Regions from separate parts of the Burkholderia sp. Ac-20345 genome, predicted to be linked through region 2. Evidence: predicted binding sites of a transcription regulator. Region 2 holds the regulator's gene; each other region holds the start of a gene.
The links. Region 2 encodes HrcA, which represses chaperone genes, less so after heat shock. Its sites were predicted from a motif close to TTAGCACTCNNNNNNNNNGAGTGCTAA; they were not measured.
Positions count from the first base shown of each region.

Region 1: a site for HrcA is predicted at 7,647-7,673, ahead of G3O06_RS04630 (co-chaperone GroES). Genes of this name have one in related genera too.
Region 3: a site for HrcA is predicted at 4,240-4,266, ahead of G3O06_RS39775 (co-chaperone GroES). Genes of this name have one in related genera too.

Region 1 covers NZ_JAAGPO010000007.1:12,755-23,634, forward strand. Annotated here, with positions in the region: gene G3O06_RS04610 (YadA-like family protein) at 1-4,218, shown strand, start outside; gene G3O06_RS04615 (EAL domain-containing protein) at 4,314-5,117, shown strand; gene G3O06_RS04620 (GntR family transcriptional regulator) at 5,403-6,086, opposite strand; gene G3O06_RS04625 (response regulator transcription factor) at 6,488-7,258, shown strand; gene G3O06_RS04630 (co-chaperone GroES) at 7,747-8,040, shown strand; gene groL (chaperonin GroEL) at 8,087-9,727, shown strand; gene G3O06_RS04640 (hypothetical protein) at 9,834-10,283, opposite strand; gene G3O06_RS04645 (peptidoglycan recognition family protein) at 10,288-10,880, opposite strand, start outside.
Region 2 covers NZ_JAAGPO010000061.1:615-11,494, forward strand. Annotated here, with positions in the region: partial or broken gene glnE (bifunctional [glutamate--ammonia ligase]-adenylyl-L-tyrosine phosphorylase/[glutamate--ammonia-ligase] adenylyltransferase) at 1-2,063, shown strand, start outside; gene recN (DNA repair protein RecN) at 2,180-3,829, opposite strand; gene G3O06_RS22040 (NAD kinase) at 3,849-4,751, opposite strand; gene hrcA (heat-inducible transcriptional repressor HrcA) at 4,882-5,904, shown strand; gene hemH (ferrochelatase) at 6,052-7,116, shown strand; gene G3O06_RS22055 (RNA-binding S4 domain-containing protein) at 7,201-7,608, shown strand; gene G3O06_RS22060 (hypothetical protein) at 7,580-7,741, opposite strand; gene grpE (nucleotide exchange factor GrpE) at 8,097-8,642, shown strand; gene G3O06_RS22070 (thioredoxin family protein) at 8,653-9,078, shown strand; gene dnaK (molecular chaperone DnaK) at 9,227-10,880, shown strand, end outside.
Region 3 covers NZ_JAAGPO010000203.1:789-11,668, reverse strand. Annotated here, with positions in the region: gene G3O06_RS39795 (ABC transporter permease) at 1-585, shown strand, start outside; gene G3O06_RS39790 (sigma 54-interacting transcriptional regulator) at 576-1,694, opposite strand; gene G3O06_RS39785 (class II aldolase/adducin family protein) at 1,815-2,495, opposite strand; gene G3O06_RS39780 (alpha/beta fold hydrolase) at 2,873-4,156, shown strand; gene G3O06_RS39775 (co-chaperone GroES) at 4,299-4,589, shown strand; gene groL (chaperonin GroEL) at 4,602-6,242, shown strand; gene G3O06_RS39765 (LysE family transporter) at 6,422-7,036, shown strand; gene G3O06_RS39760 (DUF6697 family protein) at 7,573-7,944, shown strand; gene G3O06_RS39755 (hypothetical protein) at 8,003-8,221, shown strand; gene G3O06_RS39750 (PTS sugar transporter subunit IIA) at 8,354-8,875, shown strand; gene G3O06_RS39745 (acetylglutamate kinase) at 8,924-9,817, shown strand; partial or broken gene G3O06_RS39740 (family 2A encapsulin nanocompartment cargo protein cysteine desulfurase) at 9,875-10,880, opposite strand, start outside.

The DNA of each region.
Region 1 (10,880 bases), on a different contig from region 2:
TCGTCGGCGAACAGCTCGATTACGTCGCTGTCCACGTCGACCTCGACGGGCCTGTCGACGGCGAACAGCTCGATCACGTCGTTGTCCACGTCGACGTCGACGGGCTTGTCGTCGGCGAACAGCTCGATCACGTCGTTGTCCACCTCGGCGTCGACAGGGCTGTCGTCAGCGAATAGCTCGATTACGTCGCTGTCCACCTCGACCTCGACTGGTATCAGCTCGCTGTCGACCGGCCTGAGCTCGACGGACAGCACGGTGTCGTCGCTGTCCACGTCGACCTCGACGGGCCTGTCGTCGGCGAACAGCTCGATCACTTCGCTGTCGACGTCGACTTCGACGGGTTTGTCGTCGGCGAATAGCTCGATCACGTCGTTGTCCACGTCGACGTCGACCGGCCTGTCGTCGGCAAACAGCTCAATCAGTTCGCTGTCCACCGGTCTGAGCTCGACGGACAGCACGGTGTCGTCGCTGTCCACGTCGACCTCGACGGGCCTGTCGACGGCGAACAGCTCGATCACGTCGTTGTCCACGTCGACCTCGACGGGCCTCTCGTCGGCGAATAGCTCGATTACTTCGCTGTCCACTTCGACCTCGACTGGTATCAACTCACTGTCGACCGGCCTGAGCTCGACGGACAGTACGGTGTCGTCGCTGTCGACCTCAACGTCGACGGGCCTGTCGTCGGCCAACAGCTCGATTACCTCGCTGTCTACGTCTACGTCGACGGGCTTGTCGTCGGCGAACAGCTCGATCACTTCGCTGTCGACGTCGACTTCGACGGGTTTGTCGTCGGCGAATAGCTCGATCACGTCGTTGTCCACGTCGACGTCGACCGGTCTGTCGTCGGCAAACAGCTCAATCAGTTCGCTGTCCACCGGTCTGAGCTCGACGGACAGCACGGTGTCGTCGCTGTCCACGTCGACCTCGACGGGCCTGTCGACGGCGAACAGCTCGATCTCCTCGCTGTCCACGTCGACGTCGACGGGCTTGTCGTCGGCCAACAGCTCGATTACGTCGTTGTCCACCTCGACCTCGACCGGTATCAGTTCGCTGTCGACCGGCCTGAGCTCGACGGACAGCACGGTGTCGTCGCTGTCGACCTCAACGTCGACGGGCCTGTCGTCGGCCAACAGCTCGATCACGTCGTTGTCCACCTCGACGTCGACAGGACTGTCGTCAGCGAATAGCTCGATTACGTCGCTGTCCACGTCGACCTCGACGGGCCTCTCGTCGGCGAATAGCTCGATCACCTCGCTGTCCACTTCAACGTCGACGGGATTGTCGTCGGCGAATAGTTCGATCACGTCGCTGTCTACGTCGACCTCGACGGGCTTGTCTTCGGCCAACAGCTCGATCACGTCGTTGTCCACCTCGACGTCGACAGGACTGTCGTCAGCGAATAGCTCGATTACGTCGCTGTCCACCTCGACATCGACAGGTATCAGCTCGCTGTCGACCGGCCTGAGCTCGACGGACAGCACGGTGTCGTCGCTGTCGACGTCGACGTCGACGGGGCTGTCGTCGGCGAATAGCTCGATCACCTCGCTGTCCACTTCAACGTCGACGGGCATCAGCTCTCTGTCGACTGGCCTGAGCTCGACGGATAGTACGGTGTCGTCGCTGTCGACCTCGACGTCGACGGGATTGTCGTCGGCGAATAGTTCGATCACGTCGCTGTCGACGTCGACCTCGACGAGCTTGTCTTCGGCCAATAGCTCGATCACGTCGTTGTCCACGTCGACCTCGACGGGCCTGTCATCGGCCAACAGCTCGATCACCTCGCTGTCCACCTCGACCTCGACAGGGCTGTCGTCGGCGAACAGCTCAATCTCGTCGCTGTCGACTGGCCTGAGCTCGACGGACAGCACGGTGTCGTCGCTGTCGACGTCAACGTCAACCGGTCTGTCCTCGGCGAACAGCTCGATCATGTCGTTGTCCACGTCGACGTCGACGGGCTTGTCCTCGGCCAACAGCTCAATCACGTCGCTGTCCACATCGACGTCGACGGGTCTGTCTTCGGCCAATAGCTCGATCAGCTCGCTGTCGACCTCGACGTCGACGGGCCTTTCCTCGGCTACCAGCTCGATCACGTCGCTGTCCACATCGACGTCGACGGGTCTGTCGTCGGCCACCAGCTCGATCACCTCGCTGTCCACCTCGACGTCGACAGGCATCAGCTCGCTGTCGACTGGCTTGAGCTCGACGGACAGCACGGTGTCGTCACTGTCGACGTCGACCTCGACGGGGTTATCGTCGGCCACCAGCTCGATCACGTCGCTGTCCACCTCGACGTCGACAGGCATCAGCTCGCTGTCGACCGGCCTGAGCTCGACCAACAGCACGATCTCGTCGCTGTCCACGTCGACCTCGACCGGTATCGGATCGCTGTCCACGGGCCTGAGCTCGACCAACAGCACGATCCTGTCGCTGTCCACGTCGACCTCGACCGGTATCGGCTCGCTGTCCACGGGCCTGAGCTCGGCCAACAGCTCGATCACGTCGCTGTCCACGTCGACTTCGACCGGCATCGGGTCGCTGTCCACCGGCCTGAGCAGCACGAACAGCACGATCCTGTCGCTGTCCACGTCGACCTCGACCGGCATCGGCTCGCTGTCCACGGGCCTCAGCTCGACCGGCAGTTCGATCACGTCGTTGTCCACGTCGACTTCGACCGCAATCGAAGCCGCGAAAACGCACTACTACAGCGTCAACGATGGCGGTGCGCAAGGGGCGAACTACGCGAACAGCGCCGCGACGGGTATGTACTCGCTGGCCGCCGGCGTAGCCGCAAATGCCGCGGGCGCAAGCAGCGTAGCCGTCGGTTACGGTTCGAACGCGCAATCGGACGGTGCGGTCGCGATCGGCCAGAGCGCATCGGCAACGGGCGGCAAGGCCGTGTCGATCGGCGCCGGCAATACCGCGAGCGGTGACGGCGCGGTCGCGATCGGCGATCCAAGCGTCGCGACGGGCACCGGTGCGGTCGCGATGGGTGCGGACGACACGGCGACCGGCACTGGCGCGGTTGCCCTCGGCAACGCAAGCACGGCAACCGGCAACAGCGCGCTCGCACTTGGCAATTCGAGCCAGGCCACTGCGGACAACACGATCGCACTGGGCAACCTGGCCACGGCCAGCGCCATAGGCGCACAGGCCTACGGCTCGGGCGCCACGGCCAGCGCGGCCAACGCGCTCGCGCTCGGATCGAACGCCACCGCGAACGTCGCCAACTCGATCGCGCTCGGCGCCAACTCGGTTACGGGCAACGCGGTCGGTGTGTCGAGCGTCACGGTCGGCGGCGTCACGTACTCGGTCGCCGGCGCCAATCCGGTGGGTGTACTGAGCGTCGGTTCGCCGGGTGCGGAACGCCAGATCACGAACGTCGCTGCCGGCCAGGTCTCGGCAACCAGCACGGACGCGATCAACGGCAGCCAGCTCAACGCGACAAACAGCGCGGTCAGCACGCTGTCGACGGGCCTGAATGCGACCAACAGCAACGTGACCGCGCTGGCCACATCGACCTCAACTGCGATCAGCTCGTTGTCGACGTCGACGGCGGCTAGCATCAGCGCGCTGTCCACAGGCCTGAACACGACGAACGCGAGCGTGGCATCGTTGTCGACCGGTGTGACGAACATCAACAACCAGCTGAATCAGTTATCCACATTGATGAACAACACACCGCAAACCGGGAACGCCGCCGGCGTTGCCGCCGACATGAACGGCACCGGTACCGACAAGCCGACCGTCACTGCCGGTTCGAACTCGGTGGCGATCGGCGCGAATTCGAGTGACGGCGGCCGCCAGAACGTGGTGTCCGTCGGCAGCGATACGCAGCAGCGCCAGGTCATCAACGTGGCGCCGGGTACGCAGGGCACCGATGCGGTCAACGTGAACCAGCTGAATGCGGTGCAGTCAACGCTGTCGACGGCACTGTCGGGCCAGCAGGCGCAGATCAACTCGCTGGGTTCGCAACTGCAGCAGACCGACCAGATGGCGAAGCAGGGTATCGCGGCCGTCGGCGCGATGGCCTCGATCCCGCAGCTCGATCGCGATGCCAACTTCGGGATGGGCGTGGGTACGTCGACCTTCCTCGGCCAGAAGGCAATGGCGGTCAACATGCAGGCCCGCATCACGGACAACCTGAAGGCGTCGATCAACGGCGGTTTCAGCGGCGGTCAGAAGGTGATCGGCGCCGGCATGCTGTACCAGTGGAAGTAATCGCATGTTCATGCACGGCCGACGGAAAGCCCGGAGCGGGAGCAAGGTCGTATCAGCAGGCACTGAAATCTTGAGTGCCTGCATTGGAGATCGCTGTGGATGGTACGGCCGTGCGTTGCAACACTAATGATCTTGTCGAAGACGCGGAGCGTGGATTGGTTCGGAAGGAGTTCTTCTTTGCCTATCAACCCAAGCTTCGCCTTCAGACCGGATTGCTGTCCGGATTCGAGTCTTTAATACGCTGGCATCATCCGGAGCACGGTGTGTTGATGCCGGCAGCGTTCATCGACCTTGTCGAGAATTCGCATCTGACATGCCGGTTTACCGACTATGTGATCGCGGAGTCCTCACGTGTGCTTGCCAGGTGGGCTAAGCTCGGTTATCGCGATTTATCTCTGTCTGTAAATTTGCCCGCTCATGAAGTTACGCGACCGGAGATGGCAGGAAGACTATCGCGTGTTCTGGATTCCTATGGTGTATGTGCCGGGAATTTTCAAATTGAACTGACGGAGTCCATCGATCCCGGTCCGATCGACGCACTTGCCGCTGCGGTGGCATCGATCCGGGATCTCGGAATGAGTGTTGCAATCGACGATTTTGGTTCAGGATGCTGGTCGCTGACCAAATTGCATTGTCTGGCAGTCGACACGCTCAAGCTGGATCGATCCTTCATGCGCGACGTTCATGAAAATGCTGAATCGAGAGCGATGGTCGAAACGCTCGTCGAGCTCGGGGTTCGCTTGAAGAAGAACGTCGTCGTGGAAGGTGTCGAAACCAGGGCGCAATTCGAGTGGCTGCAAGCATTCGCGCAGATTGATTGCCAGGGATACTACATCTCTGAACCCGTTCGAGAGGATCAGATGAATCGATTGATCGAAGGGTGTGGAATTCCGCGGTGAGGGGAGGCGTCGCGGTTCCGGGTGGGTAGGGATGGCGGGAAGGGGAGTAACGGATTTGGCACTCGGCCAGATGGATCGGCATGGGCGGAGTGTCCATGCGATCCCGCCGGAAGTGATGATGTCGTGCCGATACCGGCATGTGCGCGATCGATCTTGCGCGGCATTTGCCTGCCGTAAGTGCTTGCTCAATTCATCGAAGGCGCGCGATCAAATGTGCGATGTGGCGCATCAAAACACGCGGCGCAACCCTCGGTCGATATCGCAAATCGAAGCCGAAAAGTACGATCAGGCCGATGCTCGCGAGCGATGTGGCTCAAAGTCACGCGTAAAGCAGTCGCGTGTAAATGCGTCGATGTAGTCCATCATCATGTCGGATGCGCGTCCGGCTTCCTGTTCGTCACCGTCAGCGACTGCACGCGCGACTCTCGTGTGCTGCAGGCTTGCTGTCGGCAAATCATCCAGCTGCTTGTGATACATGAAATAGAAGCGCCGTGACAGCGCATGTAACGGCGCAATAGCCTCGGCGGCGAAGCGATTCCGAGAAAACTGCGCGATGAGCTGATTGACGGAATAGACGCCTCTCAAATAGCCGACGACGTCTCGTGATTCGCCTGCCGCGTCGAGTTTTTCGGCGATTTCGCGGATCTGCTCGCGCTCCTCGGGCAATGCCCGCCGTGCAGCGCGTTGTGCAATGAGACGTTCAAGTTCACGCCGCGTCTCGAGCACGAGCAACTGATCGTGAATATTCGGGACGGTGATCATGATGCCGTGTCGCGGAACGATCTGAAGGAGATGCGACGCGGCCAATCGTTGTGCGGCCTCGCGAACCGGCGTTCTCCCCGTATTCAGCTTTTCTGCGAGCGATGCCTCGGACCAGACGCTGCCGGGCGCAAGCTCGAGCGTGACGATGAGTTCTTCGAGGTTCTGGTGAGCCTGTTCGGCAAGGGTGCTGCCCGTCAGTCCGTTCATGTGCGTAAGTGATCGCTGCAGGAATATCACTAACATATTAGTCCGGTCGTCCCCTGTTTTCAACACAAGGTAAAAGGGGCACGGTCAAGGAACGGGTTTACCCCTCTTTGATCTTCGACAAGCGATTCGATATTCTACTGATATGTTAGTAACATCTGAGTGACATGCCTGATGGGTGAGCCATGTCGCGCCACGCCGCGGTGAACCTCCCGGCTCGTTGACAGCCAGTCAGGGTTGGAAGGTTGCGTGGCGATTGGGTTGTGAGGTTGGTGTTGAGGTGAGGTTGGTTTCAATCGATCGGCAGCGATTAAAAATAAGACGTCATGTTTGTACCTGTGTATGCAGGCGATCGATTTGGAGTGCGATGCAAATCATTCGAGTCGACGAAGGCTGGGGGTGTTATGAGTATCTTGTTGGTGGAAGGGGATCCGGGGCAGGCGTCAGCGTTTGAAATGGCGCTGCGAGGGGCGAATCGGGAAATTTCCCGCGTGTGCGATAGCGCGCGAGCCGTCCAGTTTCTGAAAAGGGAGATGGTCGAACTCATCGTGCTCGATTGGCGGATTCCGGATGCCAACGGCCTGAATTTATTGCACTGGATCCGGGCTAACGTCGGAGGCGAACCGGCCGTCTTGTTCCTGGCTGCGAGAACGCTTGAAGCAGATGTCGCGGCCGCGCTGGACGCAGGCGCCGACGAGTACATCGGTAAGCCGTTTCGCGAGATCGAGTTGGCCGCTCGCGTCAATGCGCTGTTGCGTCGAAAGGGCCGCAACAAAAAACTCGATAGCAGGGTCGAGGTCGGGCCGTATGTTCTGAATCCGCTTGCGCGCACCATCGCGCTGCACGGAAAAATCATTGATTTGACGGCAAAGGAATTTGCGCTGGCAAATTTCCTGTTCAATAACATCGGGAGCGTGCTTTCCAGGGATTCGTTGTCGACGCTGGCGTGGGGGCGGGCGCTGGATGGAACGTCGCGGAGTCTCGACACTCACATCTACCGGCTTCGACAAAAACTGGCGCTTCGTCCGGAAAACGGGCTGCAACTGTGTGCCGTGTATACGCATGGCTACCGGCTCGACACGGTCGACGAATGTTCGGCGGTGGAGAATTTTGCGGTCCCTGGCCAGGTGTCGCAGCGTGCCATTTCCGAGAGTCCGGCGCCCGCGCTGCTGTAGACAGTTCCGGGATATTCGTCCGTTCAACGGGGCGAGGGTGTCGCCGCGCGCCCACAGCGTGAGCGTAACGGAGTGTCCGAACCCCATTTAATTTGCTTGGGTGCACCTTGATGCACGGGATTTCCCTGAGGTACCGTGGTCGCCGGGGGAGATCCGTGACGACGGCTCGAGCAAGCGGCTCAGGGCATCTTCCAGGCTCGCTCTGGCTCTCGGGCGCGCGGCTCGTTAAGTAATTGTTTTTGCTGGATATGTTGCCGATTGCCTCGCGTCATTCAGAGCGTCTCAGGCACTGGCCCAAGTGAGCAAGGCTCAAGGTTGAGCGAGCCTCGCCGGCCCGAAAAAAACCGTCAATCCCCCTTCTTGAATTTGTCAAAACCCGTCCATATAATTAGCACTCGCTGCACGAGAGTGCTAACAATTCTCTGCCGGGCGATAAGCCGGGCAGATTCCCTAAGCGTTCTTCAATCTCAGTCAAGAGAGGAGTGAATATGAACCTTCGTCCTTTGCACGATCGCGTGATCGTCAAGCGCCTGGATCAGGAAACCAAGACCGCCTCGGGCATCGTGATCCCCGACGCCGCTGCTGAAAAGCCGGACCAGGGTGAAGTCCTGGCCATCGGCCCGGGCAAGCGCGACGACAAGGGCGCCCCGATCGCGCTCGACGTGAAGGTCGGCGATCGCGTCCTGTTCGGCAAGTACGCAGGCCAGACCGTGAAGGTCGACGGCAACGAACTGCTGGTCATGCGCGAAGAAGACATCATGGCCGTGGTCAACGCGAACTAAGCGTCATCCGACGGTACATATTCCCAAGAATTCAAGGAGTTAGAAGATGGCAGCTAAAGACGTCGTATTCGGCGATTCCGCCCGTTCGAAGATGGTCGAAGGCGTGAACATTCTCGCCAACGCAGTCAAGGTCACGCTGGGTCCGAAGGGCCGCAACGTTGTGCTCGAGCGCAGCTTCGGCGGCCCGACGGTCACCAAGGACGGTGTGTCGGTCGCGAAGGAAATCGAGCTGAAGGACAAGCTCCAGAACATGGGCGCGCAAATGGTCAAGGAAGTTGCTTCCAAGACCAGCGACAACGCAGGCGACGGCACGACGACGGCAACCGTCCTCGCGCAATCGATCGTCCGCGAAGGCATGAAGTACGTCGCATCGGGCATGAACCCGATGGACCTGAAGCGCGGCATCGACAAGGCAGTCGCAGCGGCTGTCGAAGAGCTGAAGAAGATCAGCAAGCCGTGCACGACGAACAAGGAAATCGCACAGGTCGGCTCGATCTCGGCGAACAGCGACACGTCGATCGGCGATCGCATCGCTGAAGCGATGGACAAGGTCGGCAAGGAAGGCGTCATCACCGTCGAAGACGGCAAGTCGCTGGCCGACGAACTCGACGTCGTCGAAGGCATGCAATTCGACCGCGGCTACCTGTCGCCGTACTTCATCAACAACCCGGAAAAGCAAGTCGCCGTCCTCGACAACCCGTTCGTGCTGCTGCACGACAAGAAGGTGTCGAACATCCGTGATCTGCTGCCGGTACTCGAGCAAGTCGCGAAGGCTGGCCGTCCGCTGCTGATCATCGCTGAAGACATCGAAGGCGAAGCGCTCGCAACGCTGGTCGTCAACAACATCCGCGGCATCCTGAAGACCGTTGCGGTCAAGGCACCGGGCTTCGGCGATCGTCGCAAGGCGATGCTGGAAGACATCGCGATCCTGACCGGCGGCCAGGTGATCGCGGAAGAAACCGGCCTGACGCTCGAGAAGGCAACGCTGGCAGAACTGGGCCAGGCGAAGCGCATCGAAGTGGGCAAGGAAAACACGACGATCATCGACGGTGCAGGCGAAGCCGTGAACATCGAAGCACGCGTGAAGCAAGTGCGCGCGCAAATCGAAGAAGCGACGTCGGACTACGACCGTGAAAAGCTGCAAGAGCGCGTGGCCAAGCTGGCCGGCGGTGTTGCAGTGATCAAGGTCGGCGCAGCGACCGAAGTCGAAATGAAGGAAAAGAAGGCACGTGTCGAAGACGCACTGCACGCAACGCGCGCAGCTGTGGAAGAAGGCATCGTGGCAGGTGGCGGCGTTGCGCTGATCCGCGCTCGCACCGCGATCGCAGGCCTGACCGGCCTGAACGCCGACCAGAACGCCGGCATCAAGATCGTGCTGCGCGCGATGGAAGAGCCGCTGCGTCAGATCGTCACGAACGGCGGCGAAGAAGCCAGCGTCGTGGTGGCGGCAGTTGCTGCAGGCACGGGCAACTACGGCTACAACGCAGCGACGGGCGAGTACGTCGACATGGTCGAAGCCGGCGTGGTCGACCCGACCAAGGTCACGCGCACCGCACTGCAGAACGCAGCTTCGGTTGCAGGCCTGCTGCTGACGACGGACGCAGCTGTCGCAGAACTGCCGAAGGAAGATGCACCGATGGCGGGCGGCATGCCGGGCGGCATGGGCGGCATGGGCATGGACATGTAATCGACTTCGATCGATTGTCCGGAGCGCGCAGCGATGCGCGTTCCAGCCAAAAGAAAGACCCGCAGCGATGCGGGTCTTTTTTTATGGATTCGCAGGGCGATCGTAATCAGAAGCCCGGCAGGTAGCACGAAGTGTCATCGTCTTCATCGTGAAGGCCGTAGCTGCACGCGAACGGATCGTGCCAGCCGTTGTTGCGACCGTTGTAGAGATAGACGGTGTTGTCGTTCGATGCCCATGTTAGCGACGCAGTGCCGCTGGAGTACGCGCGCCACCTCCCCGAACTACCGTCCGGGAACGAAATCGTGCCGTCCGAAAAGCAGGGCGAGTAGTAATCGTGGGCGACAAACTTGCCGTCAATTGGCGCGGCTCTCGAAAAGAACCGCTTCAGTTGCGCGACGGTCGGTGTGAAATTCTTGCACGCGCCCCTGGTCAGCGGGTCGTTCGGGGTCGACGTTTGGCCGGATTGCTCGACAGTCACGGCGCTCACCTCTCTGGCATGGCAGAGGGCGATCGGGACGCACAACACAACCGCTGCGACACATTTGGCTCGAACCATTGCGTTACTCCCACAGTGCCGTGCTTGTCTCGGTGGCGTTCTTGCGCCCGACTTCCGGATGCCGATATACCTCTCTCATCTCGACATTCAGCGTCTCGGACAATTCGCGAACTAGCCATTTGAGCGATGAATTCTGTTCGGTCGTGACGCTTTCATAAACCGGTTCCGCGTTTTTCTCGTCGGGGTAGTACATGCCAACGAGTTCGATTCCGATTGCGTCAGAGTTGGATGGATAGCGGTCTGGAAACGCTTTCCGGGATTCGTAACGATGGGACGCGGCGGGGCCGGTCTGATACGCACGCCTTGCCGCCCGGAGGTCAGCGGTCGAGCACTTGAGTGTGCTGATGCAGCGTGACTGCAACTTGCCGACGTGATTGGTGATTCTGTTCAGGGATGCGGTCTGATAGATCGTCCCATCTTTGTCGATCAGGAAATGGGCGCCGTTTGGTACGTGCTTGGCGTTGCTGTAGCTATTGAAGGTGCTTGAGACGGTGGCGCCTCCAGTTTGATGGACGACGATACCGTTCACGTGTTCCATCGGCCCACGTTCGATAGATGAATATATTCTGACGATCACGCGATCGGCATCGACATGGC
Region 2 (10,880 bases):
GCGACAGCGAAGCGGCGCAGCGGCTGGAGTCGCAGCTCGAATCGATCGTCAAGCCGTTCGTGTACCGCCGTTATCTCGATTACGGCGTGATCGGCGCGATCCGCTCGCTGCACCAGCAGATCCGGCAGGAAGCCGCGCGCCGCGCGTCGATGCGGCCCGACAAGGCCGACGACATCAAGCTCGGGCGTGGCGGGATCCGCGAGATCGAGTTCAGCGCGCAGGTCTTCCAGCTGATCCGCGGCGGTCAGGATGCCGAGTTTCGCGTGCGGCCGACGCTCGCGGTGCTGCGTCACGCGCAGGCCCGCGGGTTGATCGGCGAGGACGTGCGCACGCAGCTGACCGACGCTTACAACTTCCTGCGTACGCTCGAGCACCGACTGCAGTACCGCAACGACGCGCAGACCCACGCGATGCCGGTCGAACCGGACGAGCGCGCGGCGCTGGCCGAGTCGCTCGGCTTTGCCGACTATGCGGCGCTGATGACGGTGCTGGACGGCCACCGGACCTTCGTCGAGGCGCAGTTTCACCAGATCTTCGCGGACAAGGTGAAAGGCAGCCCCTGCGCGGCCGGCGACGACACGGCGGCCGCGTGGATCTGGAGCGGCGCGCTGGCCGACGACGGCGAGGACGACGCACTGGTCGCGCGCCTCGACGGCTTAGGCTTCGCCGATCCGGCCACCGTGCTCGCGCGGCTGCGCGCGATCTGGCAGTCGTCCCGCTACACGGGCCTGCCGGAAAAGAGCCGGCAGCGTTTCGACAGCGTCGCGCAGCGGGCGCTCGAGGCTGCGCCGAACATCGACGCCGCGCGCCGCGACGACACGATCGTGCGCTTGTTCGACCTGCTCGAGACGGTCAGCCGGCGCGGTGTCTATCTCGCGCTGCTGACCGAATATCCGGCCGCGCTCGACCGCGTGCTGTCGGTGCTCGGGGCGACGCGCTGGGGCGGCGGCTACCTGATCCGCCACCCGCAACTGCTCGACGAGCTGCTCGACGACGAGGCGATCGCGAGCCCGTTCGACTGGCCCGCGTTCAAGGACGCACTGCGCGCGCGCCTCGCCGCGGCCGACGGCCCCGAGCAACAGATGGACCTGCTGCGGCACGCGCAGCACGCGGAGGTGTTCCGGATCCTGCTGATCGATCTGGCCGGGCAACTGTCGGTCGAGCATGTGAGCGACCGGCTGTCCGAGCTGGCCGACGCGGTGCTCGACGTGACGATCGAAGTCGTCTGGTCGCAACTCGCGAAGCGTCATCGCGACGTGCCGAAGTTCGCGGTGATCGCGTACGGCAAGCTGGGCGGCAAGGAGCTCGGCTACGCATCGGATCTCGACCTGATCTTCCTGTACGACGACGCCGACGAGCGCTCGGCGGACGTCTACACGACCTTCACGAGGCGCCTGATCACGTGGCTCACCACGGCGACCGGGGCGGGCGCGCTGTTCGACATCGACCTGCGGCTGCGGCCGAACGGCGAGGCCGGGCTGCTCGTCACCGATCTCGACGCGTTCCGCCGCTACCAGCTGCGCGAGGGCGATGCCGCGAATACCGCGTGGGTGTGGGAGCACCAGGCGCTGACGCGTGCCCGCTACAGCGCGGGCGACGCGCAGGTCGGCGCGGACTTCGAGGCGATCCGCCAGCAGGTGCTGACGACGCCGCGCGACGGCGGCGTGCTCGCGAAGGAAATCGTCGACATGCGCGGCAAGGTGTTTGCCGGCCACCCGAACCAGACCGAGCTGTTCGACCTGAAGCACGATCGCGGCGGGATGGTCGATATCGAGTTCATCGTCCAGTACTGGGTGCTGCTGCACGCGTCGAGCGACGCCGAGCTGATCCGCAACACGGGCAACATCGCGCTGCTGCGCGAGGTCGCGCGCTTCGGGCTGATGGGCGAGGACGAGGCCGAGCGCGTCGGCGCGGCGTACCGCAAGTACCGGAAGCTGCAACACAAGCTGCGGCTCGACGGGATGGAGAAGGCGCGGGTCGATCCGGCCGTGGTGGCCGACGAGCGTGAGGCCGTGACGGCGCTGTGGACGCGCGTGTTCGGGGCGGTTGAAACGGACAGTTGAAACGGCCGTTCGATGCGGTGCGGCAGGGTGGACGCGATTGCGCCACCGTGCCAAAAAAAGACCGGCGCGTGCGCCGGTCTTTTTGCGTTCGGTGAACGGATAACGGGTGGCCGGCGTCAGGCCGCCAGCATTTCCTTCGCGTGCTTGCGCGTCGTGGCCGTGATCTCGAGGCCGCCGAGCATCCGCGCGACTTCCTCGATCCGGTTGGCGCGGTCGAGTGCGACGACGGTCGACACCGTACCGCCACGGTCGTCGGCGCCTTTTGCGACCTGGAAGTGATGGTCGCCGCGCGCGGCGACCTGCGGCAGGTGCGTCACGCACAGCACCTGGCGATCGCGCCCGAGCTGGTGCAGCAGGCGGCCGACCACTTCGGCGACGCCGCCGCCGATCCCCGTATCGACTTCGTCGAAGATCAGCGTCGGCGTCGGGCTCGCCGCGCTGGCGATCACCGCGAGCGCGAGGCTGATCCGCGCGAGCTCGCCGCCCGACGCCACCTTCGCGAGCGGCCGCAGCGGCACGCCAGGGTGCCCGGCGACCCGGAATTCGACCTGCTCGAGCCCGTGCGGGCCGCCATCGGCGAGCGGCACGAGCGCGACTTCGAAGCTCCCGCCCGCCATCGACAGTTCCTGCATGCCGGTCGTGACGGCCGTGCCGAGCGTCCTGGCGGCCTGCGTGCGTGCCTTGGACAGGTGTTTTGCGTCGGCGAGATAGGCTTCCCGCGCCTTGGCCTGCACCGCTTCGAGCGCGCCAAGATCGGCCGCCGCATCCAGCGCGGCGAGCTGCGCGCGGCGTGCCGCGTGTTCTTCGTGCAGCGTGTCGGGCGGCAAGCGGAACTTGCGGGCTGTCGAGTGCAGCGCATCGAGGCGTGTTTCGACCTGCGCGAGCCGTTCGGGGTCGAGATCGACGCGCTGCGCATAGTGCGACAGCGAATAGACGGCTTCCTGCAACTGGATCTCGGCCGGCTCCAGCGACGCGAGCGCATCGCCGAGCGTGGTGTCGTAGTCGGCGAGGCTGCGCAGCTTCGACACGATCGCGCCGAGTTGCGCGAGCATCGCGTCGTCGGACTCGGACAGCGCGTTGAGCGCACCGCGCACGCCTTCGATCAGGTTCGCGGAATGCGACAGGCGCTTGTGCTCGTTGCTGACTTCGTCCCATTCGCCGGGCTGTGGCGCGAGCTTGTCGAGCTCGGCGAGCTGCCAGGCGAGCTTTTCGCGTTCGAGCTGCAACTCGCGCTCGTGCGCTTTTGCCACCTCGATCGCCTGCGTCGCGTCGCGCCACACGCGCCATGCGCGCGCGACGTTCGCCGCATCGGCGACGAGCCCCGCGTGCGTATCGAACAGCTCGCGCTGCGCGTCGGGCCGCATCAGCAGCTGGTGCGCATGCTGGCCGTGGATGTCGACGAGCATTTCGCCGAGCTCGCGCAGTTGCGCGAGCGTCGCGCTGGTGCCGTTGATGAACGCGCGCGACCGGCCGCTCACATCGATCACGCGGCGCAGCATCACGGTGTCCTCGGTGTCGAACGCGTGTTCGTCGAGCCAGCGCGCGACGCGGTCGTGCGGCGTGAATTCGGCGGTGATGTCGGCGCGGCCGCAGCCAGTGCGCACGACGCTCGCGTCGGAACGTTCGCCGAGGGCGAGGGCGAGGGCGTCGATCAGGATCGATTTCCCGGCGCCGGTTTCGCCGGAAAAGACGGAAAAGCCGCTGTCGAATTCGAGATCGAGCGCGGCGACGATGACGAAGTCGCGGATCGAGAGGTGGCGGAGCATGGTGTCGGGCGGAGCGGCGTCAGGACGCCTTGTCGTCTTCGTTCGAGGCGTGTTCGTTCCAGTGCAGCTTCTTGCGCAGCGTCGCGTAGTAGCTGTAGCCGATCGGGTGCAGGAACGGCACCGTGTGCTTCGAGCGGCGCACCTCGATCGTGTCGTTCAGCTCGAGCGCGGTGAACGACTGCATGTCGAAGTTCACGTTGACGTCGCGCCCGCCGACGATCTGGATCGCGATTTTCGAATCGTCGGGCAGCACGATCGGCCGGTTCGACAGCGCGTGCGGCGCGATCGGCACGAGCACGATGCCCGCCAGCTGCGGATGGAGGATCGGGCCGGCCGACGACAGCGCGTAAGCGGTCGAGCCGGTCGGCGTGGCGACGATCAGGCCGTCCGAACGCTGGTTGTACATGTACCGGCCGTCGACCGATGCGCGCAGCTCGACCATCCCGGAGAAGCCGCTGCGGTTCACGACGACGTCGTTGAAGGCGATCGCGTGGTAGATCGGTTCGCCGTCGCGCATGATCCGGGCTTCGAGCAGCGCGCGCTCCTCGCGCTCGAACTTGCCCGACAGGATCACCGGGACGAGCGCCTGCATGTCGGCCGCCGCGATATCGGTGATGAAGCCGAGCCGCCCGTGGTTGATCCCGATCAGCGGTGTCTTGTACGGCGCGAGCTGACGGCCGATGCCGAGCATCGTGCCGTCGCCGCCCAGCACGACCGCCACGTCGGCGCGCGCCCCGATTTCGGCCGGGGTCAGCGCCGGGTAGCCGGTGATGCCGATCTCGCGCGCGGTCTCGGCTTCGAAGACGACCTCGAAGCCGCGCTTGGCGATGCAGGCGGCCAGCGTGGCGAGCGGCTCGGCGATGTTGGGCGTGTTGCTCCGGCCGACGAGCGCGACAGTGTTGAACTGATTACCGGTTTTCATGCCGGCATTACACCATAGCTCGTTGACGAAAAGAACCGGCTGTGCGGAGACGGGGCCGGATCGGGCCGGGCCGCGCATCGGTGGCCGCGCCACTCGCCGCGGTCGCGCGGTTGCGCTAAAATTTTCCACCATGCTAGATCCTCGCGCACGAACCCTCCTGAAAACCCTGATCGAACGGTATATCGCCGACGGTCAGCCAGTCGGATCGCGCACGTTGTCCCGTTACTCCGGGCTTGAGCTGAGCCCGGCGACGATCCGCAACGTGATGTCCGACCTGGAGGAGCTCGGCCTCGTGTCGAGCCCGCACACGTCGGCCGGCCGCGTGCCGACACCGCGGGGCTACCGGCTGTTCGTCGACACGATGCTGACGGTCGAGGCACCGATCGACGCCGAAGCCGTCGCGCGGCAGGTGCAGAACACGCTGCAGGCCGGCGAGCCGCAGCAGCGGGTCGTGGCGGCCGCCGCAAGCGTGCTGTCGAACCTGTCGCAGTTCGCGGGTGTCGTGCTCACGCCGCGCCGCAGCCACGTGTTCAAGCAGATCGAGTTCATGCGCCTGTCGGACAAGCGCATCCTGCTGATCATCGTCACGCCCGAGGGCGACGTGCAGAACCGGATGCTCGCGACGCCGCGCGACTACTCGCCGTCGCAGCTGACCGAGGCGTCCAATTACATCAACGCGCATTTCGCCGGGCTGTCGTTCGACGAGGTACGCCGCCGCCTGCGCGACGAGATCGACCAGTTGCGCGGCGACATGACCGCGCTGATGCATCTGGCGGTGACGGCCAGTACCGAGGTGCCCGACACCGAGGACACCGTGCTGATTTCCGGCGAGCGCAACCTGCTCGAGGTGGCGGATCTTTCCTCCGACATGGCTCGGCTGCGCAAGCTGTTCGACGTATTCGACCAAAAGACGGGCCTCCTGCAACTGCTCGACGTGTCGAGCCACGCCCAGGGCGTGCAGATCTTCATCGGCGGTGAATCGACGCTCGTGCCGATCGAGGAAATGAGCGTCGTCACCGCGCCTTACGAGGTGAACGGGCAGATCGTCGGCACGCTCGGCGTGATCGGCCCGACCCGCATGGCGTACAACCGCGTGATACCGATCGTCGACATCACCGCGCGCCTGCTGTCGCTCACGCTGAGCCAGCAGTAGCCTGCGATCGCCAGCCCGATCCCGCCCCGTCATCGTGCCGCGGCACCGCGCATGCCGGCAGTCGGCCGAACGGCCAGCCGACCGGCGCGAAGCGGCCCGCTATAATTGAGAGCCGTCCGGTCCCGTGCCCCGAGCACGTAATTGCCCATGCGTTTCGATCTTGAGCCGCCTTCGAGCATCGCGGCTGCCCATCGCATCGGCGTGCTGCTGATCAATCTCGGCACGCCCGACGCCCCTACGCCGCGCGCGGTGCGGCGCTACCTGGCCGAATTCCTGTCGGATCCGCGGGTCGTCGAGATTCCGCAGGCTGTCTGGCAGGTGCTGCTGCGCACGCTGATCCTGCCGCTGCGCGGCCGCGCGTCCGCGAAGAAATACGCTGCGGTCTGGATGCCCGAGGGCTCGCCGCTGCGCGTGTACACGGAGCGCCAGACCGACAGCGTGCGGCATCTGCTCACGTCGAACGGCTATCACGTGATGGTCGACTACGCGATGCGCTACGGCAGCCCGAACATTTCGCACGCGCTCGCGCAGTTCAAGCGCGCGGGCGTCGAGCGCGTGCTGCTGATGCCGATGTATCCCCAATACTCGGCGTCGACCACGGCCACCGCCTTCGACGCCGCCTTCGACGCGCTCGCACGCATGCGCAACCAGCCGGAAGTACGCACGGTGCGGCATTACGCCGACCATCCGGCCTATATCCACGCGCTGGCCGAGCAGGTGCGCCAGTACTGGGCGCAGCACGGCCGGCCCGACTTTGCGTCCGGCGACAAGCTCGTGCTGAGCTTTCACGGCGTGCCGAAGCGCACGCTCGACCTTGGCGACCCCTATCACGATCAGTGCCAGCAGACGGGCGCGCTGCTGATGGCCGCGCTCGGGCTGTCGACGACCGAGTGCCGCGTCACCTTCCAGTCGCGCTTCGGCAAGGCCGAATGGCTGCAGCCTTACACCGCGCCGACGCTGCGCGAGTTCGGCGAGGCCGGCGTGCGGCGGGCCGACGTGTTCTGTCCCGGTTTCACGGCCGACTGCCTGGAGACGATCGAGGAGATCGGCATGGAAGTGCGCGACGAGTTCCTCGCCGGCGGCGGCAAGGCGTTCCACCGCATTCCTTGCCTGAACGGCGCGCCCGCGTGGATCGGCGCGCTCGGCGAGATCGTCGCCGAGAATCTGCAGGGCTGGCCGGTCAGGGCCGCGCAGCCCGAAACGGTGAGTTGAGATGAAACGATCCCCACGCTCACTTCGTTCACTGCCCCCCGAGGGGGCGGTCAGCCTCCTTGGGGCGGCCCGGCGGAGGCTGCGATGAATTTCAAGATTTCGACCGAACCGGGCGCGAAGCTGCGCATCGACAAATGGCTGTGGGCGGCCCGGTTTTTCAAGACGCGCTCGCTCGCGACCGATGCGGTCGACAAGGGGCACGTGAAGATCGGCGGCGCGGCGGTCAAGCCGGCGAAGGAAGTGCGTGTGGGAGACGAGGTCGAGATTGCGATCGACGGCATCGTCTGGCACATTGCCGTGCTCGGCGTGTGCGACGTGCGCGGGCCGGCGAGCGTCGCGCAGACGCTTTACGCGGAAACGGAAGCGGGGCGGGCCGCGCGGCTCGCCGAACTGGAGCGGCGCCGCACGTATCGCGAGCCGGCGGCTGAATTGCACGGCCGGCCGACGAAGCGCGACCGGCGCATCATCGACAGATTTTCTGGTGGGAGCTGAACATCTGGTCGAACGTCGCCCGCGCGCTCCCGTATTCGGTCGTGCGGTCGGTGACGGCTCCCGACAGGCAGATGGTGGTGGTGCCGGCAATGAGTACCAGCGCGACCACCGATATCGCAAAGGTCAGTTTCACGGTACTCCCCTCGAGAAGACGGGTGAAAGTGGCGCCAGGTGGATGTCAGGCGACGGTCAGCTAGGGGTAAACACGCTTTTCCGACGCTTGAGTGGAGTGTAGTGCAGCGGGCCTGTGCCAAGCTAGTACTTGCCAGGTAAGCGTTGTTACAGCCCGTTTCGCCCGAACTGGCGGACTATGCGGGCGATGCCCCGGCGTGAAGCGCGGTTGTTTCGCGGCATTGGAGAATGCCGGCGAATAACCCTCTTGAAATCGTAGTTTTCACCCTTATTTGCACCAGCAATGTGCGGTGCTGCCGGGTATACGGTCCGGCGGTTGCCGATTTGGCTTCAACCTCTAATCGACTTTCAGCGACATGGAAAACACGCAAGAGAACCCGGCTACCCAATCGGCCGAAGACATCGGCAGCGAGAAGCAGGCGGCGCAAGGCGCCGCTCCCGCCGCCGAAGCAGCCGACGCGGCGCTCGCGGAGGCTCAAGCCAAGGTCGCCGAGCTGCAGGAGAGCTTCCTGCGGGCGAAGGCCGAGACCGAGAACGTCCGCCGTCGCGCGCAGGACGACGTCTCGAAGGCGCACAAGTTCGCGATCGAGAGCTTCGCGGAGCACCTGCTGCCCGTGCTGGACAGCCTGGAAGCGGCCGTCAGCGATACGTCCGGCGACATCACGAAGGTGCGCGAAGGCGTCGAACTGACGCTGCGCCAGCTGACGAGCGCGCTCGAGAAGGGCCGCGTCGTCGCGCTGAACCCGGTCGGCGAGAAATTCGATCCGCATCAGCACCAGGCGATTTCGATGGTACCGGCCGATCAGGAGCCGAACACCGTCGTTGCAGTGCTGCAAAAGGGCTACACGATCGCCGACCGCGTGCTGCGTCCGGCGCTCGTCACCGTCGCGCAGCCGAAGTAAGGCCGTCGCAATGGTGCCTGCCGGCGTCGATCCGGCCGCGTTTGACGCGTTCGACATGCAGGCGCTGGACGCCGGCACGTTCGACGCGGCGATCGACGGCGCGGGCGACGCACTCGCGGTGGTGTTCTTCTGGGGCGTCGACTGCTTCAACTGCGAGATCGCGAAGAAGGCGATGCTCGCGCAGCCCGACGCGATCCGCGCGCTGGACCTGAAGTGGTTCCATTGCAACGTGTACGAACACCACCAGCTGGGGCGCCGCTTCGGGCTGCACGGCGTGCCGACGTGGTTCTTCTTCCACCGCGGCAAGCGGCTCGGCCGCGCGACGGGCTGGCATGGCCTCGCGCAGTTCCAGGCAGCGGTGTCGGCGGCACGCGCGAAAATCGCCGCGGCGGGCGGCGATCCGCCGGGCGGCGATCCGCTAGCCGGCGGCGATTGAAAAAATTTAATATCCGCATCGCTCGTCGGGTCTTGAAAACGGACCGGACGGACGCATTTCGGGAACAGAGTTGAATTCTGGCGCGCGAAACCGCCCCAAAACGCGGGGTTTTGCGCAGCAAACAAGCATTTCTGGAGATTAGGAAAAAATGGGAAAGATCATCGGTATTGACCTCGGCACCACGAACTCGTGCGTCGCCATCATGGAAGGCAACCAGGTCAAGGTCATCGAGAACTCGGAAGGCACGCGCACCACGCCGTCGATCATCGCCTACATGGACGACAACGAAGTGCTCGTCGGCGCGCCGGCCAAGCGTCAGTCGGTGACCAACCCGAAGAACACGCTGTTCGCGGTGAAGCGCCTGATCGGCCGCCGCTTCGAAGAGAAGGAAGTCCAGAAGGACATCGGCCTGATGCCGTACACCATCGTCAAGGCCGACAACGGCGACGCATGGGTCGAAGCACATGGCGAAAAGCTCGCGCCGCCGCAGGTTTCGGCGGAAGTGCTGCGCAAGATGAAGAAGACGGCCGAAGACTACCTCGGCGAGCCGGTCACGGAAGCCGTGATCACGGTGCCGGCGTACTTCAACGACAGCCAGCGCCAGGCAACCAAGGATGCCGGCCGTATCGCGGGCCTCGAAGTCAAGCGGATCATCAACGAGCCGACCGCAGCCGCGCTCGCGTTCGGCCTCGACAAGGTCGAGAAGGGCGACCGCAAGATCGCCGTGTATGACCTCGGCGGCGGTACGTTCGACGTGTCGATCATCGAAATCGCGGACGTCGACGGCGAAATGCAGTTCGAAGTGCTGTCGACCAACGGCGACACGTTCCTCGGCGGCGAGGACTTCGACCAGCGCATCATCGATTACATCATCGGCGAGTTCAAGAAGGAGCAGGGCGTCGACCTGTCGAAGGACGTGCTCGCGCTGCAGCGCCTGAAGGAAGCCGCTGAAAAGGCGAAGATCGAGCTGTCGTCGAGCCAGCAGACCGAAATCAACCTGCCGTACATCACGGCGGACGCGTCGGGCCCGAAGCACTTGAACCTGAAGATCACCCGCGCGAAGCTGGAAGCGCTGGTGGAAGACCTCGTCGAGCGCACGATCGAACCGTGCCGCATCGCGATCAAGGACGCAGGCGTCAAGGTGTCGGACATCGACGACGTGATCCTGGTCGGCGGCCAGACGCGCATGCCGAAGGTGCTGGAGAAGGTGAAGGAGTTCTTCGGCAAGGATCCGCGCCGTGACGTGAACCCGGACGAAGCCGTCGCAGTCGGCGCGGCGATCCAGGGCCAGGTCCTGTCGGGCGACCGCAAGGACGTGCTGCTGCTCGACGTGACCCCGCTGTCGCTCGGCATCGAGACGCTCGGCGGCGTGATGACGAAGATGATCAGCAAGAACACGACGATCCCGACGAAGCACGCTCAGGTGTACTCGACGGCGGACGACAACCAGGGCGCCGTGACGATCAAGGTGTTCCAGGGCGAACGCGAAATGGCAGCCGGCAACAAGCTGCTCGGCGAGTTCAACCTCGAAGGCATCCCGCCCGCACCGCGTGGCGTGCCGCAGATCGAAGTGACCTTCGACATCGACGCGAACGGCATCCTGCACGTCGGCGCGAAGGACAAGGCGACCGGCAAGGAAAACAAGATCACGATCAAGGCGAACTCGGGTCTGTCCGAAGCTGAAATCGACCAGATGATCAAGGACGCGGAAGCGAACGCAGCGGAAGACCACAAGCTGCGCGAGCTGGCTGATTCGCGCAACCAGGGCGACGCGCTGGTCCACAGCACGAAGAAGGCGCTGA
Region 3 (10,880 bases), on a different contig from region 2:
GCGAGCCTGCGCCGCACGACAGTCGGCCTGGCGGCCGGCGTCGCGTTCGGGCTCGTGTTCGGTGCGGCAATGGCGCGCTCGACGCTCGCGCGCAAGCTCGGCGAGCCCGCGTTCCAGGCGCTGCGCTACGTGCCGCTGCTCGGACTGATTCCGCTGCTGAGCCTGTGGGCCGGCACCGGCGAATTCGCGAAAGTGTTCATCATCGCGCTCGCCGCGTTTTACCCGATGACCACCGCGAGCTTCGACGGGCTGCGCCGCGTCGATCCGCGCTATGTCGAACTCGCGCAGTCGTATCGCCTGACGCGCGTCGGCCTGTGGCGCGACGTGCTGATTCCGGGCGCGCTGCCCGACCTGTTCGCGGGCGTGCTGCAGGCCGTGCCGTTCGCGTGGATCACCGCGACCAGCAGCGAGCTGCTGTTCAACGCGGGCGCGGGTGTCGGCAGCCTGATGCAGAACGCGCAGGCCGGTACGCGCGCCGACGTGTTGCTGGTCTGCGTGCTGGGCGTGACGGCACTCGCCGTCGGCATGAGTGCGCTATGCGAGCGGATCGCGCAGCGCGCGCTGCGCTGGCGCGATCACGCCTGACGGCGCAGCCGCGCGTCGGCGTCGCTCGCGTCGCGCGGCTTCAGGATGCCGAGCTGTGCGAGCCGCGCGCGCACGATGTTGCGCGACTGGTCGAGCAGGCGCGACATGCGCAGCTGGTTGTGCTCGCTGTAGTCGAACACGCTGCGGTAGACGGTGTCCTCGATGTGTTGCCACAGCGCCGGCGTGCCGAGATCCAGCAATTCGATCACCGCGTGGCGCAGCGCATCGGTTGCCTCCGCCACATCGCGCGCACGACGCGGCGGTGCCGCGGCCGCTGCGCGCGGGTCGCCCGCATCGGGCGCAAGCGACAGCGCGGAGAACTGCAGGTCGCTCACGTCGATCGCGCCGCCCGCGCAGATCAGCACCGCGTGGTGGATCACGTTCTCGAGTTCGCGGATGTTGCCGGGCCACGCATGCGCATGCAGCCGGGCGCGCGCGGCGTCCGTCAGCGTCGGCGCGGCTACGCGCAGCCGCTTTGCATAGGTATCGATGAAGTGTTCGATCAGCGGCGCGATGTCGCCCGGCCGCTCGCGCAGCGGCAACAGGCTCAGTTTCACGACGTTGAGCCGGTAGTAGAGATCCTCGCGGAAATTGCCCGCGCGCACCGCGGCTTCGAGATTCACGTTGGTCGCCGCGACGAGCCGCACATCGATCTTCACGGTCTTGCGCGAGCCGACCGGTGTCACTTCGCGCTCCTGCAGCACGCGCAGCAGCTTCACCTGCGCGGACAGCGGCAGGTCGCCCACCTCGTCGAGAAACAGCGTGCCGCGATTCGCGGATTCGAACCAGCCGGGCTGGCTGTTGATTGCGCCGGTAAACGCGCCGCGCTCGTGGCCGAACAGCTCGCTTTCGATCAGCGTCTCGGAGAACGCACCGCAGTTGACCGCGACGAACGGGCCGTCATGGCGCTCGCTCAGCGAATGCACGAGGCGTGCGATCAGCTCCTTGCCGGTGCCGCTCTCGCCGGTGACGAGCACGGTCGCGTCGCTTGGCGCGACGAGCTGGATGCGCTCGAGCAGCACCCGCGATTTGGGATCGTCGAACGTCAGCGCCTTCGCACGGATCGTGATCGCATGCGAAGTCGGGTCCGGCAAGCTGAAGATGGCCATGGCACGACCGGCGTGTTGAACGGGGAAGGTTCGACGATAGCAAGGCGCACGCCGGCCACGAACCAATTCATCGAGCTATCGGTATGACAGCGGCCGGATTGCGCCGGCCACTACGCGATCTCATGCGAGACCGGTCATCTTCCATTGCTGTTCGAGCGCGCCCGGCCCGAACTCGAGCGAGCCGCCGAGCGGTTCCGCGAGCGCCTGGAAATACGCGGCTTCCTCGAGGATCAGGATGTACTTCGATACGTCGAGGATCGATTTTCCCCAGAAGGTCGCGCCACCGTTCGCCTCGATGATCGCCGGCACCTCGGGGTCGCGCCGGATCGTGTCGACGATGAAGCGCGGCTCGCCGGGACGACGATCGACATACACCGGAATCTCGCGGGCGCGCGTGTAGCGCGCGGCCGGCGCATAGCGGATCGGCAGCGGGCGATGCGCGCTCGCCCAGGCCCCGAGGTACGGGCCGTGCACGTGGATCACGACGCCGACTTCCGGCACCTCGCGGAACACGTCCGCATAGCGTGGCCCGTTGCCGCCCGCGCGCGCGTCGCCATGCAGCACGTCGCCGTCGAACGTCACGACGACGGGCTGGATCTCCTGCGACGCGGCCCACGGGCTCGGCGCCGACAGCGCGACGACGAGTTCCGTGCCCGGCACGCGCTGGAACGCCTGGAACGTGTTGGTCGCGGACAGCGTGCGCGTGTCCTTCAGCACGCGCTCGGCCTGCGTGAATTCGCGTGTGGCGCGCTCGACGAATGCCACGAGTTCGCCGCTGTCGATGGTTGAGGTGACGGACATGAGGACGGTTTCCTTGATCGGGTGGAAGGACGGGTTCGCATTGCAGCGCCATAACGCTACGACGCACGGCCTCCGGATCAGCAGCAATCGTGCCAGCCGCGCACTTTCGGTCCGGATGCCCGCACCACGGTGTGTGTGCGCCGCGCTCGATGCGCTCCGTGCGATCCATGCGTATGCCTCTGTTGCGGGAGCAACAGCCCGCCGGCTCCGTTTGCTGCGGAACACGCAGCCGGCGCATGCGTGCGGGACACGCCGTGCGACGCGATCGCCCGTCATGCCTCGCGCCGCGCACACTGGTTCGAAACTTGCGTCGTGGTCGGCCCGCGCCGCGCAATGTCCGGCGCGTCCGATCCGACTTCACCGACACCCATCCGACCATGACGCTCCTCCCCCTGCGCGGCTACACCGCGCGCACGCTGCTGGCTTCGGCGCTCGCCGTATCGTCTCTCCTTTCGCACGCGGCTTCACCCGGCCGCGTTCCTGCGCCGGATCCGTTGCAGGGCGACGGCCGCGTGTCCGCGTTCTACACGTGGGACCGCGACATTCCGGCGACGCCCGGCGTGCTGCTACGCGCCGAGCCGCTTCCGGCCACGCTCGGGCTCGCGAGCGCCGGACGCCAGCTGCGCATCCTCTATGCATCGACCGACGGCGTCGGCGGCCGCACGCCGATCGCCGTGTCGGGTGCGCTGTTCGTGCCGCGCGGCACGCCGCCGGCGGGCGGCTGGCCGATCGTCGCGTGGGCGCACGGCACGTTCGGGATGGCCGACATCTGCGCGCCGTCGTGGTTCGGCCGCTCGTACCGCGACGTGCGCTATCTGAACGCATGGCTTCAGCAAGGGTTCGCGGTCGTCGCGACCGACTATCAGGGGCTCGGCACGCCCGGCCCGAATCCGCAGCTCAACAACCGCTCGAACAGCTACACGCTGCTCGACAGCGTGCGCGCGGTGCTCGGCGGCGTGCCGGGCCTCGCGAACGAGGTCGTGCTCGTCGGCCAGTCGCAAGGCGGCTCGGCCGTGTTCGCGGCGGCCGGCTACGCGAGCGCCTATGCGCCCGAACTCACGATCCGCGCGACCGTTGCCACCGGCACGATCTACAACGCATCGCCCGCCACGCTCGCGTCGCTGCCGAAGTTCGAGAGTGCCTACCGGCGCGATCCCGATCGAGTCGATCCGACTCTCGCGTATCAGTTCTACTCGGTGCTCTCCGCGCAGCAGATCGACCCGTCGCTACGCGCGGACGAGGTGCTGACCGAGCGGGCGTTGCCGATCCTCGACCAGGCGCGCATCAGTTGCCTCGCGTCGCTCGAGGACGACGCGGCACTCGCGCACCTCACGCACGCGAACACCGTGAAGCCCGGCGGCGACGCACGGCTGAAGGCATGGTGGGACGAATACCTGAAGTACCCGACGCTGAAGATCGCCTCGCCTGTCTTCATCGGCGCGGGCGCGGACGACGGGCTCGCGCCGCTCGAACTCGCGCTCGCGAAGGATGCGTGCGCGGCGGGCACGACGGTCGAGGCGCACCTGTATGCGGGCCGCGAACACAACGGCACCGTGAACGCGTCGCTCGCCGATTCGATTCCGTTCGTGAAGCGCGTGCTCGCCGGCGAGACGATCCGCCCGGTCTGCACGCCCGCCGCGCAGCAGGCCGTGTCGCGGTAGCGGGTGCCACGCGCTTTGCACGCCGGCGCGAATGCATTTCCGAATCCGTTATTGGATCGCGCCGCCGCTCATTTTTATACTCGTCAGCACTCTCTGCTAAAGAGTGCCAGCCAATCTCGACAGAACAGCACAGGACGAACAAATGAGCCTACGCCCCTTGCACGACCGCGTGATCGTGAAGCGACTCGACCAGGAAACCACCACCGCATCGGGGATCGTGATCCCCGACAGCGCCGCGGAAAAGCCCGACCAGGGTGAAGTGATCGCCGTCGGCCCCGGCCGCAAGGATGCGGACGGCCAGCGCATCGTGCCCGACCTTCAGGTCGGCGAGCGCGTGCTGTTCGGCAAGTACGCTGGCCAGGCCGTCAAGGTGGACGGCAACGAGTTTCTCGTACTGCGCGAAGAAGACATCGTCGCGGTCGTCAATCAATAACGGAGCGCAATCATGGCAGCGAAGGAAATCATTTTCAGCGACGTCGCACGGGCCAAGCTGACGGAAGGCGTGAACATTCTCGCGAACGCGGTGAAGGTCACGCTCGGGCCGAAGGGCCGCAACGTCGTGCTTGAACGCAGCTTCGGCGCACCGGTCGTCACGAAGGACGGCGTGTCGGTCGCGAAGGAAATCGAACTCGCGGACAAGCTGCAGAACATCGGCGCGCAGCTCGTGAAGGAAGTCGCGTCGCGCACCAGCGACGCAGCCGGCGACGGCACCACGACAGCTACTGTGCTCGCGCAGGCGATCGTCCGTGAAGGCCAGAAATACGTCGCGGCCGGGCTCAATCCGCTCGACCTGAAGCGCGGCATCGACAAGGCCGTCGCGGCGGCCGTCGACGAGCTGAAGAAGATCAGCCGGCCGACCACCACGAGCAAGGAAATCGCGCAGGTCGCGACGATCTCCGCGAACGGCGAGGAATCGATCGGCCAGCGCATTGCGGAAGCGATCGACCGCGTCGGCAAGGAGGGCGTGATCACCGTCGAGGACGGCAAGTCGCTCGCGGACGAACTCGATGTCGTCGAGGGGCTGCAGTTCGATCGCGGCTACCTGTCGCCGTACTTCATCAACAATCCCGACAAGCAGATCGCCGAGATCGAAAGCCCGTACATCCTGCTGCACGACAAGAAGATCTCGAACATCCGCGACCTGCTGCCGGTGCTCGAACAGGTCGCGAAGTCGGGCCGTCCGCTGCTGATCATCGCAGAAGATGTCGAAGGCGAAGCGCTCGCGACGCTGGTCGTGAACAACATCCGCGGAATCCTGAAGACGGTGGCCGTGAAGGCGCCGGGCTTCGGCGACCGCCGCAAGGCACTGCTCGAGGACATCGCGATCCTCACCGGCGGGCAGGTGATCGCCGAGGAAACGGGGTTGACGCTCGAAAAAGCGACGCTCGCCGAACTCGGCCAGGCGAAGCGCATCGAGGTCGGCAAGGAAAACACGACCGTGATCGACGGCGCGGGCGATGCGAAGAACATCGAAGCGCGCGTGAAGCAGATCCGCGTGCAGATCGAGGAAGCAACCTCCGACTACGACCGTGAAAAGCTGCAGGAACGCGTCGCGAAGCTTGCGGGCGGTGTCGCGGTGATCAAGGTCGGCGGCGCCACCGAGATCGAAGTGAAGGAAAAGAAGGACCGTGTAGACGACGCGCTGCACGCGACGCGTGCCGCCGTCGAGGAAGGCATCGTGCCGGGCGGTGGCGTCGCACTGATCCGCGTGCGGCAGGCGATCCGTGAGTTGCAGGGCGTGAACGCCGACCAGAACGCGGGCATCAAGATCGTGCTGCGCGCGCTCGAGGAACCGCTGCGCCAGATCGTCACGAACGCGGGCGAGGAAGCGAGCGTCGTCGTCGCGAAGGTGGCCGAAGGCTCGGGCAACTTCGGGTACAACGCGCAGACGGGCGAATACGGCGACCTCGTCGAATCGGGCGTGCTCGATCCGACCAAGGTCACGCGCACGGCGCTGCAGAACGCGGCGTCGGTCGCGGGGCTGTTGCTGACGACCGATGCGACCGTGTTCGAAGCGCCGAAGGATGCGGCGCCGGCGGCGGCACCTGGCGGCCCGGGTGCGGGTGGCCCTGGGTTCGATTTCTGACGGTACGGCGCGTGTGCCGGTTCGCCGGCATGTGTGCATGCCATACGCAGTAATGCAACGCGTGGCGACGAAAGTCGTCACGCGTTTTTGCATTGGATCGACGAAACAGCGCGACGCGCCGGCCCGCCAGCGCGCTCGGGTAAGATGAAAGCCCGTCCCGTCGCACTGCCCGCCACGCCATGTCGACCACCCTCACCACCTTGCTTCCGCTTGCCGGCGTCCTTTTGCTGAGCGTCGCCAGCCCAGGCCCGAACTTCGTGATCGTCACGTCGACCGCGGTCGAGTCGCGCCGCGCCGGTGTGATGACGGGCCTTGGCCTAGCCGCCGCGTCCGGCACCTGGGCGGCGATCGCGATCGCCGGGCTCAGCCTGCTCGTCACGCATGTCGCATGGGTACACACGGCGCTGCGGCTGGCGGGCGCGGCCTACCTGATCTGGCTCGGCCTGAAGATGATCCTGACCGCGCGCAAGCCGTTGCCCGTTGCCGCTATGGCCGCCGCGTCCGACTGGCACGCCGCGAAGAAGGGCTATGTCGTCAGCATGACGAATCCGAAATCGGTCGCGTTCTACGGGAGCATCTTCGCGCTGATGGTGCCGGCCCATGCGCCGGCATGGCTTGATCTCGCAGTCGTCACGCTGTCGGTGGCGATATCGGCCGCGTGGTATTGCACGATGGCGCTGCTCGCCTCGCACCCGTCGGTGCGCGGGCTGCTGGTCCGTCGCAAGGCCGTGCTCGATACGACGGCCGGCCTGCTGCTGATGGGTGTTGGCGGACGGATGCTCGCCGGACGCTGATAGGCTGCGGTTCCGCTCACACAGGCACACAGGCTTCGAGCCCCCACCGCTTCCCCGCCATGCCGACTGCACAATCCAGCACCTCCGGCAGTGCACGTAGTACATGGCGTCATCCCGCACGGGCCGCGCAGCCTTTACGACCTTTTTACTTGCGCCCGCGCATGCGTTCACTAGAATGTGTTCGCAATCCATCACCGAGTACGCACATGCGCATCCGAAGTCCTCGCCCTCCGAGTTGCTTTTCTGCCTGACAGGCAGGACGCCTGCGTCTCTCTTTTCCCGAGCCACCGTCCTGCCAGCAGGCGGACGGTGCGCGCCGTAGTCCTTCCCGTGCACGCTTGAACATGACGTCGATGCGCTAGCCGCGCATCGCGCGATGCAAGCGTGTGTGCGCGGAAATTCCCGTCACGACGCGCCATCGATCCGCCGCCCCGGCAACGATCGACTGGCATGCCCGTATCCCGCATGTCGATCCAGCCTCATTACTTTGCATACCTGATTTAACCAACGGAAGTTTCCGATACCGGAGCCCGGTCATGTTCGAGATCGACAAGCAGTACACCCGCGAATTCATCCACACCGCGTGCGGCGGCAGCAAGCAGGCGTTCCTGCCGACGAAAAACGGCAAGGTCGTGGCCGCCTGCCTGCGCACGGACCTCAATCCGCACGCGCCCGACGTGATCCTCTGCGACGGCAGCGCGTCCGCGCGAGCAGCCGGCAGGACGCTCGCCGCGCAACGCGATGCGATTCCGGTGTTCATCAGAATGGCAACGGACGCGTACCGCTTCGTCGGCCAGTACGTCGTCAGCGAATCGCTCACCGCACCGCTCGACTGCGCACCGTACGTGCGCAACAGCAGCTTCACGCCCGGGCAGATCTCGCGCGTGCTCAAGCTCCAGCGCTGCTGATACGCATGCAGGGCGCATCGCGCGCCCCGTTCCAGCCATCTTTCAAGGAGGAGCAATCATGCTTGGCCTGACGTTCTGGAAACACGTGATCGGTGCGCGGACCGATGCAATCCGCGATGACAGGGCGGCTGCACACGACCGGCACCGACGGGTGTCGAGAACGCTCGTGCTGACCAGCGCCGCGGTGGCGTTCGCGGCGATTGCGTTCGGCGCGCCGGTCATCGGCATTTCGGTCTTTCTGCTGACGACGCTGCCGTTCGTGTTGTCAGGCACCTGAAGAAGTACGTATCGGGTCCGGTTCCAGCGGCAATCGATACACAATTTTAATACCGGGCCCCCGCGTATCTGACACCGTCTTTACGCGGTTTTGTCTAGGATTTCCCTGTCATCCCGACACGGAGAGATCCGCATGCAAACGCAGCAGGCCGCCGCCGGCGGCCAACCCGACCTTCCCTACCGACGCGGCGGTGCACCGCTCGCGACCCGACTGGCCGACGCCTGTCCGCCGGACAACATCCTGCTCGATGTTCCGGTCGAAAGCCCGATCCAGTTGTTCGACCTTGTCGCGCGATATGTCGAGCGCAGCAGCGGCGTTTCCGCGGAACGCATCAGGACCGAGCTGATCAAGCGTGAACAGCTCGGCTCGACCGGCCTCGGCCAGGGCGTCGCGATTCCGCATGCGCGTGTCGACGGGCTCGGCGCGGCCGCCGCGCTGTTCGTGCGCGCGCTGTACCCGTTCGCGTTCAACGCGCCGGACCGCAAGCCTGTGCACGAATTCATCGTGCTGATCCTGCCGAAAGAAGACGATCGCGCGCATCTCGAACTGCTCGCCGACGCGGCCCGGTGTTTCAGCGACCGCGCGTTCCGGCAGGCATCGCGCGACGCGTTGACGCCCAACGAGATTCACCAGTTGATGCAACGCACGCATTGATGCCGCGCCGTGCGGCGACAGGCACTCCCTTCATCCATTCGGATTCCCATGTTCCCAGACCCTGAAAGTCCCACTCTTACGTCGCGTCGCGTGGCCGGCCTGGCCCGCTCGCTGCCGTTCATGCAGGCCCTGCACGGGCAGACCGTCGTCATCGTCGAAGGCGGCGCCGCGAACGATGCGCGCGCCCGTCAGGCGTTCGCGCAGGATGTCGCGCTGCTCGCACTCACCGGCGTTCGTCCGATCGTCGTCCAGGGGGGGCCGGCCGCGTCCGGTACGCAATCGGTCCACGCCGTTCACGCGGCGATGGCGAGCGTCAATCATGAACTGGTGCGCCTGATCGGCAGCCATGGCGCGAAGGCGATCGGCATCGACGGCCATGACGGCGGCATGCTGGTTGCGGGCGCCGATTCCGACCGCACGGATACGTGCGAAGTCGCACGATTCGACGGCGCCGCGTTGACCGCGTTTCTTGCGAACGGTCTGGTGCCCGTCGTGATGCCGGTCGCTCCGGATGACGCAGGCCATGATCACCTGTTGCGCCCGGAACGGCTCGGCAGCCTCTTCGCGCAGCGCACGGGCGCCGTCACGCTGGTGATGATGGTCGAAAGCGCGTTGCTGCGCGAACTTGGCGAACTCGCCGGGCTGTATGGCATCACCGAACTCGAGCAGTGGCTGGCCGAGCACCCGGCGGCCACCGCGGCGCCCTGCGTGCGGGAAGCGCTCGATGCGCTCGCACACGGCGTGCAGAACGTCCATCTCGCCGATATCGGGCAACCCGAATCGCTGATCGACGAACTGCTGACGGAAGAAGGATCGGGCGTGGTGTTCTGCCGTCGCGGCAACACCGACCTGCTGTCGGAAACCCGCCGCTACTTCGCGGATTCGGCGAGCGTGCTGCGTGACGGCTTCAACGTCGAGCAGAAGCAGGTCGTGCGGTTCTGACTCGTGTAGCAACGGAACGCTTGCGGCGACCGCGAGGGCCGCCGCAAGCGAATGACGTCAACGCCGCGTCGCGAGACGCCGCACGACGCTCACCAGTGCATCGACTTCGTCGCACGTGTTGTAGAACGCGAGCGACGGCCGCACCGTTGCCTCCAGCCCGAAACGCCGCAGGATCGGCTGCGCGCAGTGATGCCCCGAGCGCACCGCGATGCCCTCTTCGTTCAGCGCCTGCCCGACTTCCTCGGTCTCGTAGCCCTTCAGCACGAACGACAGCACGCTCGCCTTGTCGCGCGCGGTGCCGACGAGCCGCACGCCCGGCACCGGCGCGAGCACGCTTGTCGCATACGCAAGCAAGTCATGCTCGTAGCGCGCGATGTTCTCGATGCCGACCCGGTTCACGTAGTCGAGCGCGGCGCCCAGCCCCACCGCATCCGCGATGTTACCGGTGCCGGCCTCGAACCGGTTCGGCGGCGGCTGGAACACCGTACGCTCGAACGTCACGTCCGCGATCATGTTGCCGCCACCCTGCCACGGCGGCATGTCGTCGAGGATCGCGCGCTTGCCGTACACGACGCCGATCCCGGTCGGCCCGTAGATCTTGTGCCCGGAAAACACGAAGAAATCGGCATCGAGCGCCTGCACGTCCACGCGCATGTGCGAGATCGACTGCGCGCCGTCGACGAGCGCCTTCGCGCCGGCACGATGCGCAAGCTCGACGATTTCCTTCACCGGCACGACCGTACCGAGCGCGTTCGACACCTGCGTGACGGATACGATCTTCGTGCGGTCGTTGAGCAGCTTCCGGTATTCGTCGAGCAGCACCTGCCCCGAATCGTCGACCGGAATCACGCGCAGCTTCGCGCCTTTCTGCGCAGCAAGCTGCTGCCACGGCACGATGTTCGCGTGATGTTCGAGATGCGACACGATGATCTCGTCGCCTTCGCCGACGTTCTGCACGCCCCACGTCTTCGCGATCAGGTTGATCGCCTCGGTCGTGCCGCGCACGAACACGATTTCATCAGGCGACGATGCGCCGATGAAACGCCGCACGGTGTCCCGCGCA